Regions from separate parts of the Pantoea sp. Ae19-2 genome, predicted to be linked through region 1. Evidence: predicted binding sites of a transcription regulator. Region 1 holds the regulator's gene; the other holds the start of a gene.
The links. Region 1 encodes CRP, which controls carbon source genes, mostly activating them, when cyclic AMP is high. Its sites were predicted from a motif close to ATGTGANNNNNNTCACAT; they were not measured.
Positions count from the first base shown of each region.

Region 2: a site for CRP is predicted at 2,769-2,786, ahead of AAIE03_RS16625 (YjcB family protein). Genes of this name have one in related genera too.

Region 1 covers NZ_JBCHWE010000001.1:4,300,253-4,305,775, forward strand. The annotation lists gene AAIE03_RS19735 (YccS/YhfK family putative transporter) at 1-1,455, opposite strand, end outside; gene crp (cAMP-activated global transcriptional regulator CRP) at 1,514-2,146, opposite strand; gene AAIE03_RS19745 (OsmC family protein) at 2,450-2,854, shown strand; gene AAIE03_RS19750 (phosphoribulokinase) at 2,884-3,753, opposite strand; gene AAIE03_RS19755 (YheU family protein) at 3,815-4,033, opposite strand; gene AAIE03_RS19760 (hydrolase) at 4,038-5,054, opposite strand; gene AAIE03_RS19765 (LysE family translocator) at 5,109-5,523, shown strand, end outside.
Region 2 covers NZ_JBCHWE010000001.1:3,612,223-3,617,745, reverse strand. The annotation lists gene AAIE03_RS16635 (oligosaccharide flippase family protein) at 115-1,371, shown strand; gene AAIE03_RS16630 (ATP-grasp fold amidoligase family protein) at 1,380-2,330, shown strand; gene AAIE03_RS16625 (YjcB family protein) at 2,383-2,664, opposite strand; gene soxS (superoxide response transcriptional regulator SoxS) at 2,910-3,335, opposite strand; gene soxR (redox-sensitive transcriptional activator SoxR) at 3,500-3,985, shown strand; gene AAIE03_RS16610 (glutathione S-transferase family protein) at 4,025-4,690, shown strand; gene AAIE03_RS16605 (NCS2 family permease) at 5,028-5,523, shown strand, end outside.

The sequences.
Region 1 (5,523 bases):
GGGCAGTAAAAACTGTGCCCCGTTAAGGGAGAGCAGTTGCAGCGTATAAACGGCCGTAACCGTAAATCCCACTATTGACCAGCCGTAAAACTGGCGGGTAAAACGGTAGCTGATAAAGGTAATCACCAGCATGATGCTCAGCACCAGCGGTTCAGGCACATCCAGGCGTAGCGACGCCGCCGCGATAGCCAGTCCGGCAAAGGTTCCCAGGGCCCGGTGCTGAATACGTACGCGGGTTGCGCTGTAGTTGCTCTGGCTGACAAACATGATGGTCATCAAAATCCAGTAGGGCTTAGGAATCGAAAAGAACACGGCCAGGGCGCTGCCCAGCATCAGCATGACGGAAAAACGCCCGGCCGTTCGCAGTGCGGAAGACCGCAGCGACAGATAGCTCCGCAACGCGGGCAGCAGCGGTAAACGACGCTGGCGATCGGCCATCAGGTCGCGTTGATAAAGCGGCTTTTGGGTTCGAAGCACCCGGGCGATACGGCTGAAATGATAGAGACAGAAGTTACCCACCGGATTGTCCGGATGCTGAAGGGCGATTTTCTCCAGCGCACCCAACTGCTTGTCCATATCGAAACGACCAGAGAGTTGGTGATACAGAATATCGTCGGCCAGCGCGCGCAGCCGGGCTGAAATCGTTCTGGCGTTCCAGCGGATGACGGCTTCAGCATGGCTTTGCTCGACCAGCTTCTGGACCTCTTCCGGCTGATGCAGGCTGACGGAGATATGCTCCTGCAGATCCAGTGCTACCTGAAACGCCCGGGTCAGGCGTTTGTGGCTGTGATCGCGACTCGCAGACAGCATATGCATTTGCTGATAGCAGGTGTTGATCAGATCGATCGCTTTTTGCTGACGCGCCAGCAGGGGCGGCAGGGCTTTTTCCGGATCGGTCAGCTGCGTCAATAAGCTGTACTTGGCGTCACAGTAATTTGCCAGCTCACGGTAGATCAGGCTCAGGCTTTCGCGCATCGGCTGCTCTTTCCACAGCCAGAACCAAAACCAGTTGAACAGGCCATACCAGAGCGTTCCACCGATATAGAGCAGGGGCGGAACGTAAATGGGCATACGGCCAATCAGGCTGAGGGTAAAAATTGACGCGATTAACGTGCCGGGCAGCAGTCGGGCGTGCAGCGGACTGATCTCTCCGGTGACGCCAAGCAGCAAAGGCAGGGCAAACAGGATGAGCGGCAGCGGCACGTCTTTAAGCAGCAGCCACTGCATCAGTAAACTGCCAAGGGCAAACAGGCTGCCGCCGATGATCAGGCGTTTAAAGAAGCGTTTGTGGGGCGTGTCCAGACCGGCAATGTTGCAGCAGGCGGGAACCAATGAGAACAGCAATCCTTTTTGCAGATCGCCGAACAGCCAGCCGAGCGCTACGGGAAGGCACAACACCAGCGTCTGGCGCAGCGCATAGTTAACTTCGGGGTGATAGATTATTCTTCGCCACATCGGCTCAACACAAGACATTCACGGCATAATGTCGCCATCACGCCGTGAACAGTCAGGCTTAGCGTGTGCCGTAAACAACGATGGTTTTGCCGTGTGCGGAGATCAGGTTCTGATCTTCCAGCATCTTCAAAATACGGCCCACGGTTTCACGTGAACAACCAACGATTTGGCCAATTTCCTGACGAGTAATTTTAATTTGCATGCCGTCAGGATGCGTCATGGCATCTGGCTGTTTAGCCAGATTAAGCAACGTTTGTGCAATGCGTCCGGTCACATCCAGGAAAGCGAGATTTCCCACTTTTTCTGACGTCACCTGCAGACGGCGAGCCATCTGAGAAGAAAGACGCATCAAAATATCCGGGTTAACCTGGATGAGCTGACGGAATTTCTTGTAGGAAATCTCTGCCACTTCGCACGCAGTTTTCGCACGTACCCAGGCGCTGCGCTCCTGACCTTCTTCAAACAGGCCAAGCTCACCAATAAAATCGCCTTGATTCAGATAAGAAAGAATCATCTCTTTGCCTTCTTCATCCTTAATCAGTACCGCGACGGAACCTTTCACGATGTAGTAAAGCGTTTCGGCTTTTTCACCTTGGTGAATCAGCGTACTTTTGGATGGATACTTGTGAATATGGCAATGGGACAGGAACCATTCAAGTGTAGGGTCTGTTTGCGGTTTGCCGAGAACCATTCGCTATTATCCTCTATTGTAATCGTGCCCAAAATACAGGGCTCAGTTTCCCTGCCAGGCGATGAAAGCGTTAAGCGTGTTTCCATTCAGGAAATTATTCGGGCTGCATTTGCGCAGAGCGCATCATTCTTCCCGGCTTCGTCTTCGGATGACGAAAAATATTTTCAGCACTGTTTGTAGCACAGCTTTCGCCGACTGTCTTGTGTTGTCTCGCTTCAGCAATAAGGCTGATTTCTCCGGATTGCTGTTTACCAGGCAAAAGCGTACTCTGACGCAAAAACAGGGCATTCTGGGGGCCAGATTATGCAGGCAAGAGTCAAATGGGTTGAAGGGTTAACATTCCTCGGCGAGTCTTCGTCCGGACATCAGGTCTTAATGGACGGCAATTCCGGCGATAAAGCGCCCAGCCCTATGGAAATGGTGCTGATGGCGGCCGGCGGATGCAGCGCCATTGATGTGGTATCAATTTTGCAAAAAGGTCGCAACGATGTGGCTGATTGCGAAGTAAAACTCGAATCAGAACGCCGGGAAGAAGCGCCTCGCATCTTTACCCGCATCAACCTGCATTTTATCGTCAGTGGAAAAGCACTTTCAGATAAAGCCGTGGCGCGTGCGGTCGACCTTTCAGCTGAGAAGTATTGCTCGGTTGCCATTATGTTAGGCAAAGGGGTGGAAATTACCCACAGTTACGAAGTTATCGAGCTGTAATTATTCAGAGGCCAGCGCGGCCTCTGATTTTATTCAATGCGTTTGCCTTCCATGAGCCGTTTTACCAGCGGTGCCATAATTAATTCCATCGCCAGCCCCATTTTCCCGCCAGGTACAACCAGCGTGTTGATATTGGAAATAAACGATCCCTGCAGCATGGCCAGTAGGTAGGGAAAATCAATATCTTCCAGCCCCTGAAAGTGGATGACGACAAAACTTTCATCCAGTGAAGGAATGGTGCGTGCCGCAAAGGGGTTAGAGGTGTCGACGGTTGGAACCCGCTGAAAGTTAATATGGGTGCGTGAGAACTGCGGCGTAATGAAATTGATGTAATCTTCCATTGAGCGCACCACCGAATCCATTACGGCTTCACGCGAATGACCGCGTTCACCGGTATCGCGTACCAGCTTCTGAATCCACTCCAGGTTAACGATGGGGACGACGCCGACCAGTAAATCCACTTTTTCAGCGACGTTGTGCTGAGCCGTCACGACGCCGCCGTGCAGTCCTTCATAAAACAGCACGTCCGTATCCGGTGGCAGCGGCTGCCACGGGGTAAAGGTACCTGGTACCTGATTCCAGGGCACCGCTTCGTCGTAGGTATGCAGGTATTTACGTGACTGGCCCTTGCCCTGATCACCGTATTCAACAAAGGTCTGCTCCAGCAGACCGAAATCATTCGCCTCCGGGCCAAAGTAGCTGATATGGCGACCCAGATCGCGCGCCTTACGGATAGCCATATCCATTTCAGGCCGGGTAAATCGGTGGAAACTGTCCCCTTCCAGCTCGGCCGCGTGCAAATTGAGTTGCTGAAAAATTTTACGGAATGCGAGGCTGGTGGTAGTGGTTCCGGCACCGCTGGAACCTGTTACCGCGATAATCGGATGACGTGCCGACATAGTGAAACTCCCTGTGAAATCAGGCGATGAGCATTGTTAGCACGATTTTTCGTTCTGTGCATCAGCCACGGAACTCACTTTTGCGCATGATGTTGACCGATTCATGAAGCTCAGACCAGACCAGCACGACTTCACCTTGCTGCAGCTGGCGTCGCACATTGCCGACTTTTTCGGTCAGGCTGAGTTCCTGTTCGCCGTAGTCGGTACCTTCGCGCAGAACAAAGGCTTCAATAACGTTTTCAAGGGTTTCGGGAGAAACCTGTTGCCAGGGAATAATCACAGGGTTAGCTATCCAGATAAGGGGAAATCCACTGCGGCACGCGCTGTTCCAGCCACAATTCAGGCTGACGCAGGGTACCACTCACAAATCCAACATGACCACCGTGTGTTGTCAGCTGATAGGTAATAGTGGCAGATAACTGGTCATTTTGCGGGATCACCTCATCGCTCATAAAGGGGTCATCTTTTGCATGGATAATCAGCAACGGTTTTGTCACCGATCTCAGCAACGGCAGGGCGCTGGCACGGCGATAATAGTCCGTGGCGTCGGCAAAGCCATGCGCCCGGGCCGTGATGGCGTCGTCAAAATCACGCAGGCGACGCAGGGCATTCAGCTGACTGAGATTGACCGGTAAGGTGTCGGGCCATGCGTGCAGCTTGCGCCTGGCATTCTTTTTAAGCTGGCTCAGCAGGTAACGCTGATAAATTTGGGAAAACCCACGTTCCAGTCGGGCGCTACAGGGTTCAAGCATCAAGGGTGCCGAAACGATAACGCCGGCATCCAGCGCAACGTCACTGCCCTGTTGGCCCAGCAGGCAACCCAGCATATTCCCGCCCAGCGAAAACCCCACAGCTGCAGTAGGAACCTGTCCCCAGCGGGCCTTCAGCCAGGTCAGGAAAAAGCGTGCATCTTCCGTCTCGCCGGAGTGGTAAATCCGGTTTAGCCTGTTCGGCTCGCCGCTACAGCCGCGAAAATGCATCACTACGGCCAGCCAGCCACGTTGCCTGCAGACTTTCATCAGGCCATGGATGTAGGGACTGTGGAAGCTTCCTTCCAGACCATGAAACAGCACCACGCGTGGTTTATGCGCGGCAAACTGTGGATCTTCACTCCAGGCCAGATCGACAAAATCACCATCGGGTAAATCCAGCCGCTGCCAGTGAGGCGTTAACGCTAGAGTACGGCGGAACAGGCGCGGCAATATGGTTTGCACATGCGGATTGGTCAGGCCGCGCATGGGGCTGAACGCCGCGCCGTCCGGGCCCGAAAATTTCATGTTGTAAAGGCTTGTCTGTTCCATATCACACTGTTAGCTTCGATAAGTTTTCACATAATGGAGGGAGAACCCGGATTAATGGAACTCAGTCTTTTTTTATCAATGTTAGGGTTTCTCTGGGTCGCGGCGATTACACCCGGCCCTAATAATATGTTACTCACCGCCTCGGGCGCCAACTTTGGCTTTTTCCGTACCCTTCCGTTAATGGTCGGCATCATGATTGGTATGCAACTGATGCTACTGATGGTGGCGTTTGGCGTAGGGGGATTGATCCTGCTCTATCCCTCACTGCACCTTATCCTGAAAGTTGCCGGGAGCCTCTATCTTCTGTGGCTGGCATGGAAAATTGCGACCGCCGCATACGAAAAGCTGGAGACCGATGCGGCACCGGTCGCGCCCATGCCCTTCTGGCAGGGAGGATTGTTGCAGTTGATCAATCCCAAAGCCTGGTTAATGGCCTTGGGGGCGATAGCCAGCTTTAGCCTGGCCGGTG
Region 2 (5,523 bases), 690 kb from region 1:
TGCGCCGGACTGGCGCGATGTTTATAATTTCGCTATGAAATTTAAGCGCTTATTAATTCGTCCCAGGGATGGGCACCGAAGTGGTAGATGTAGAGTAATACTAAGGAACAGTCGATGAAATTGAGCGTAATGTCTAATGCCGCCTGGATGATGTCTGAAAAGATTATCTCCGTCTTTGGCGTCATTTTCGTGACGTCATATGTGGCAAAATCCTTCGGTCCGACCCTATTTGGTCAGATGGCATTTTCAACGTCATTATTTGCTATGGTGCAAACCATAGCCCTCTTTGGCACTGAAACAATTTTGTTTAAACGTGTCAGCAAAAATGCGGCCAAAGGTTTACGTTTAATGCGCATCGCACGCACGTTGCGCATGGGTTTATTACTTCTCACCTCAGGGCCAGTATTAATTTGGGTTTGGTACAACATGCAGGAGAACTTCCTGGCATTTGCACTGGCCTCTTTTGTTGCGTCTGTTTTTGTCACACAGGACACCTTTAGCGTTTACAACAATGCACGATTGGCTTCAAAGCTGAATACCGTGGCCAATGCGATTGGCATGCTGATGAGTTTTGCCCTGAGCTTTATCATTGCCTGGCTGCGTCTCAATCCATTGTGGCTAACGCTTTCGGTTATCACGGTCACGCTGGTGCCTTACGCCATCAAACGTTACACCTTTTATCAGGCACATCAGGACCAGCTTCCGCCGCGCGAGACGCGAACGCTGTATTTGCGTTACCTGATGTATGCCGGATTGCCTCTGGCGATTTCCAGCATTTTTATCTCTGTCCAGGTAAAAGCCGCGCAGATGTTTTTGGCTGGCATCGCATCGGCCCAGGAGCTTGGCTTGTTTGCCGCAGCCAATACCATCGCCGCCTCGTGGATTTTTATTCCCGTCGCACTCATCACCTCGTGTTTTAGCGAAATTTTTCGCGCGCGCGGTGAGGAAGCGATCAGGCTGACGGCGCGGCTCAATGGCTACGTGATGGCCGTGTCTTTGCTGATGTTGCTGATCGTCGCACTGTTCGGTGAACAGATAATCATCGCGCTGTATGGCCCAGCGTTTACCCAGTCAGGCAATCTCATCACCCTGCTGTCGATAGCGACCAGCTTTTCGGCGCTGGGCACCGTCGCGTATCGCTACATGGTAAAGGAAGGGGGCTTTGATTATTTACTGAAGAAAATCATTTGTCTGGTGATCATCAGTATGCCGCTTTCCTGGTGGCTGATTCAGGGCTATGGCATTACAGGAGCCGCATGGAGCGTTTTTCTATCAGAGCTCCTGTCCCTGACCGTCATGAATTATTTCTTTAAACACGGCGTGATTCAAAAAATCCAGGTTTCCTCACTCAACTACAAAACCTACAAATGAGGTCAAATATGCTCAAGTTAAAACACGAGCTCAGAAGAAGTTTGCAATACTTCATCAAGAAGATGCCCTGGACTTATCAGGACCGGATTTATTATTTCCGTAAGTTCAGAAGGCTCCCCAACCTGCGTGAGCCCAAGGTGTTCAATGAAAAAGTGCTGTATCGCAAGTTCATTCATGGTGACTATCAGCTCTATGCCCGCCTCTCTGACAAGTTTTCGGTGCGTGAGTTTATTGCTGAGAAGATCGGCAATGAATATCTGATACCGCTGCTTCATGACACGACCGATCCCACCACGTTGAACAATCTGACGCGTTGGAAGGGAACGGTGATCAAACCGAATCATGCGTCAAACATGGTCGAGATCGTGCTGGAGGAACCTAATGCACTCCGGAAGCAGCAAATCATTCATAACTGCTACACGTGGTTAAAGACTGACTTCGCCAACGAAGCGCGTGAGATTCACTATCGCTATATCAAGCCACGTATTCTGGTTGAGCAATACATCGGTGATGGCAAAAGTGCCCCGGTTGACTACAAGTTCCACATGTTTAATAAGCGCGATGGCAACTTTGAGTATGTGCTTCAGGTCATTTACAACCGCTGTCAGCCTCAGCTCTCAATGAATTTTTATGTGAACAACCTGAGTGAGGCGTTCCATAAAATTCGCGATACCGGGCTGGACGTTTCGACGGTGATGCCATCGTTACAACAGGCCCTGGCGTTAAGCAAAACGCTGGCCAGCGACTTCGACTATGTCCGTGTTGACTGGTATATCCATGATGAACAAATTTATTTTGGCGAGCTGACGTTCACGCCAGGCGCAGGCATGGTGACGGGTCTGGATGGCGGGCTGGATAAGATGATGGGTGAAATGTGGATTCAGGATCGTCGCGGAACGCAGAGGCCGGACGTAGAAATACAGGACGTTGCCATTCCTGTTATGTTGAAGAAAATTTGACGCTACACAGCAATATAAAAAACCCCGCTTTGCGGGGTTTTTTATGGGTTTATCAGGGCATTTGCCAGTTAGCGGGCGCTCGACTCATCACGTCGATAAAGACATCTTTAGAGACGCTAAAGAAATGGTGCACGTTTTCCATACTCAACGTGATGCCCATCAAGCCGGTCACGAACCAGCACGACATCCCAACGCCTACGCTGCCACAGAGAAACGCCATGACGTGATGACTGTCCTGGCGGAGACGGGTTTTTAGCGTGCTGGCAAAGAACATCATTATCGCGCTAAGCAATTCCCAGCGCATAACAAGAAAACTGGTGGTTAAAGTCGCCATCAATTTTGACCTCAAAATCGGAGATTACGCCTGACTGTCTGCGAACATCACGTCGGCGGAAAAGTCTGTCAGGTCGGGCTCTTTCGTCGGCAACAAGTGTCATAATGTGATGTGGGTCACACTATATCATCCGATTTCTGATTTTTGTACAAAATTTGTCTGATCTGGCAGCAGAAAAAGAGGGCGCTTACGACAAGGTTGGGGCACTAAATGCGGCGTGCGCCTGGGCAGGCGCACGGAGCGCGTCAGCTAACCGGACAGCATTCTCCCGTTGTCCGCTGGGTAAAGCTGGTCATCGTGTCGCTGCAGTCAAAGCGCATCAAACGCGGACGCTGGATGGCCTGGCGGCGCATCGCGTGGCGATAAGCCGTGGGCGTTTGTGAAAACTGGCGACGAAAAACGCGTGAGAATGTCTGTTGCGAGTCATAGCCATATTGCATCGCAATATCAAACACCGGCCGCTGCGTTTGTCGCAGCGCTTCAGCGGCCAGCGTCAGGCGGCGTTCGCGAATATAGCCACCCAACGTCTGTTTCGTCACGCTACGGAACATACGTTGCAGATGCCATTTCGAATAGCCTGATTTGGCGGCGACTTCGTCAATTGACAGGCTCTTATCCAGGTTTTGGTCAATCCAGTGCGTCAGTGAATGAATGATCTCTTCTTGTATCATGGCCTCATCCTTCTGGTGAATTTCCCCTTAGCGTTCATGCGGAATTAACAGGCTTTCGGCGATAAAACCGGGTCCGCTCGCTGGCGCATGACATCATAAGGGAAGGTGTCGTTCTGATGGGAAAAGAGTATAATTCCTCAAGTTAACTTGAGGTAAAGTGCCAAATGAAAAAAGATCGCAATTACCCAAAACCCGTTCTGACACCGGGCGAAGTGGCGCGCCGAAGCGGCGTCGCCGTTTCTGCACTGCACTTTTATGAAAGCAAAGGGCTGATTTTCAGCACCCGTAATAGCGGAAACCAGCGGCGTTACAGCCGTGATGTGCTGCGACGGGTGGCCATTATTAAAATTGCACAGCGCATTGGTATTCCGCTCGCCAGCGTCAGTGACAGCCTTGAGAACATGCCGGCAGATAAGCGGATGTCTGCTCAGGAATGGGGCAATCTGACGCAGCACTGGCGCGACGAACTGGATAAGCGCATCGAAACGCTGACGCGCCTGCGTAACGATCTGGATGGCTGCATTGGCTGTGGGTGTTTATCAATGCGTGACTGCCCACTGCGCAACCCTGGCGACCTGCTGGGCCAGCAGGGCTCTGGCGCGGTACTGCTCGATCCTGAGCAGGATGGTTCCCTGCATAAGACAAGGTGACGTCTATACTTGCAGCATATTCACTCACAGGGAACCATGATGATCACCGTTCACCATCTTGAACAATCGCGCTCTCACCGGGTGCTGTGGATGCTGGAAGAGCTGGAAGTGCCTTACCAGGTCAAGCGCTACCAGCGCGAACCCACGATGCTGGCGCCGGACGCTTTAAAAAAAGTGCATCCGTTAGGGAAGTCGCCCGTGATCACCGATGGCAAGCGCGTGGTGGCCGAGTCCGGTGCCATCCTTGAGTATCTGGAAGAAAGATACGACAGCGAAAAACGGCTGCAGCTCACTGATGAAGAGGCGCAGCTACAGGCGCGTTACTGGCTGCACTATGCGGAAGGTTCACTGATGCCGCTGCTGGTGATGAAGCTGGTTTTTGGCCGCCTTGGCAGCGCGCCGGTGCCCTGGTTGCTTCGCCCCGTGGGCGCGGCGCTGGGCAAAGGCGTTCAGAAAGCCTGGCTGGATAAACAACTCAAATTGCACAAGCAGGTCATTGAAGCTCACCTTTCAACACAGCCGTGGTTCGCGGGTCAGCGCTTCAGCATTGCGGATGTGCAGATGAGTTTCCCTATTCTGGCGCTGAGCCAGCGCGCCGGACTGAAAGATGCCCCCGCTACGCAAAAATGGTTAACGACCGTGCAACAGCGCGCGGCCTGGCAGCGCGCTATTCAACAAGGCGGTGAGATTAATCTTTCTGGCTGATGCACGTTGCCCGATGACGCCGCCCGGCGTCATTCTTGCCTGCCTTCTCGTTTTTGACGCCTTATCCTGACGGACAGAATGTTAAATGATGGTATCAAGAGCATTCCTGATGTTATCAACCTGATCTTTATAGTCACCAATCCTCACTCAGCGGTTGAAAAACGGCGGTTAAACGCCGGATAATCTGCCCCCTTTAAACGGGGCAGCGTGACGTCCCGTTCTGTGCGGCGAAGTAAACGTTTGCCTTTTGCCGGCTGCCCGCTGGCGATGACAGGTTTCCAGGGACGTCAGGGCCGTTACCGCACGATCCCACTACAACAATTTTTGAGGCTCAACTATGTCAATTGAATCACGCCCGTCCGGTGGAAAGCTGGATGCCTGGTTCGCCATCTCGGCCCGTGGCAGCAGCGTGCGACAGGAAATTGTCGCCGGGCTGACTACGTTCCTCGCCATGGTTTATTCAGTGATCGTGGTGCCCGGCATGCTCAGTAAGGCGGGATTTTCACCCACGGCGGTGTTCGTTGCGACCTGTCTGGTGGCGAGCGTGGGATCGATCATCATGGGGCTGTGGGCGAATTTACCCATGGCAATTGGCTGTGCTATCTCACTGACGGCGTTTACCGCTTTCAGCCTTGTGCTGGGTCAGCACATTAGCGTACCCGTGGCGCTGGGTGCCGTGTTCCTGATGGGCCTGCTCTTTACCCTGATTTCCACCACCGGAATTCGCGCCTGGATCTTACGCAATCTGCCAATGGGGGTTGCGCACGGAACGGGCGTCGGCATTGGTCTGTTTTTGCTGCTGATTGCGGCAGACAACGTGGGACTGGTCGTCA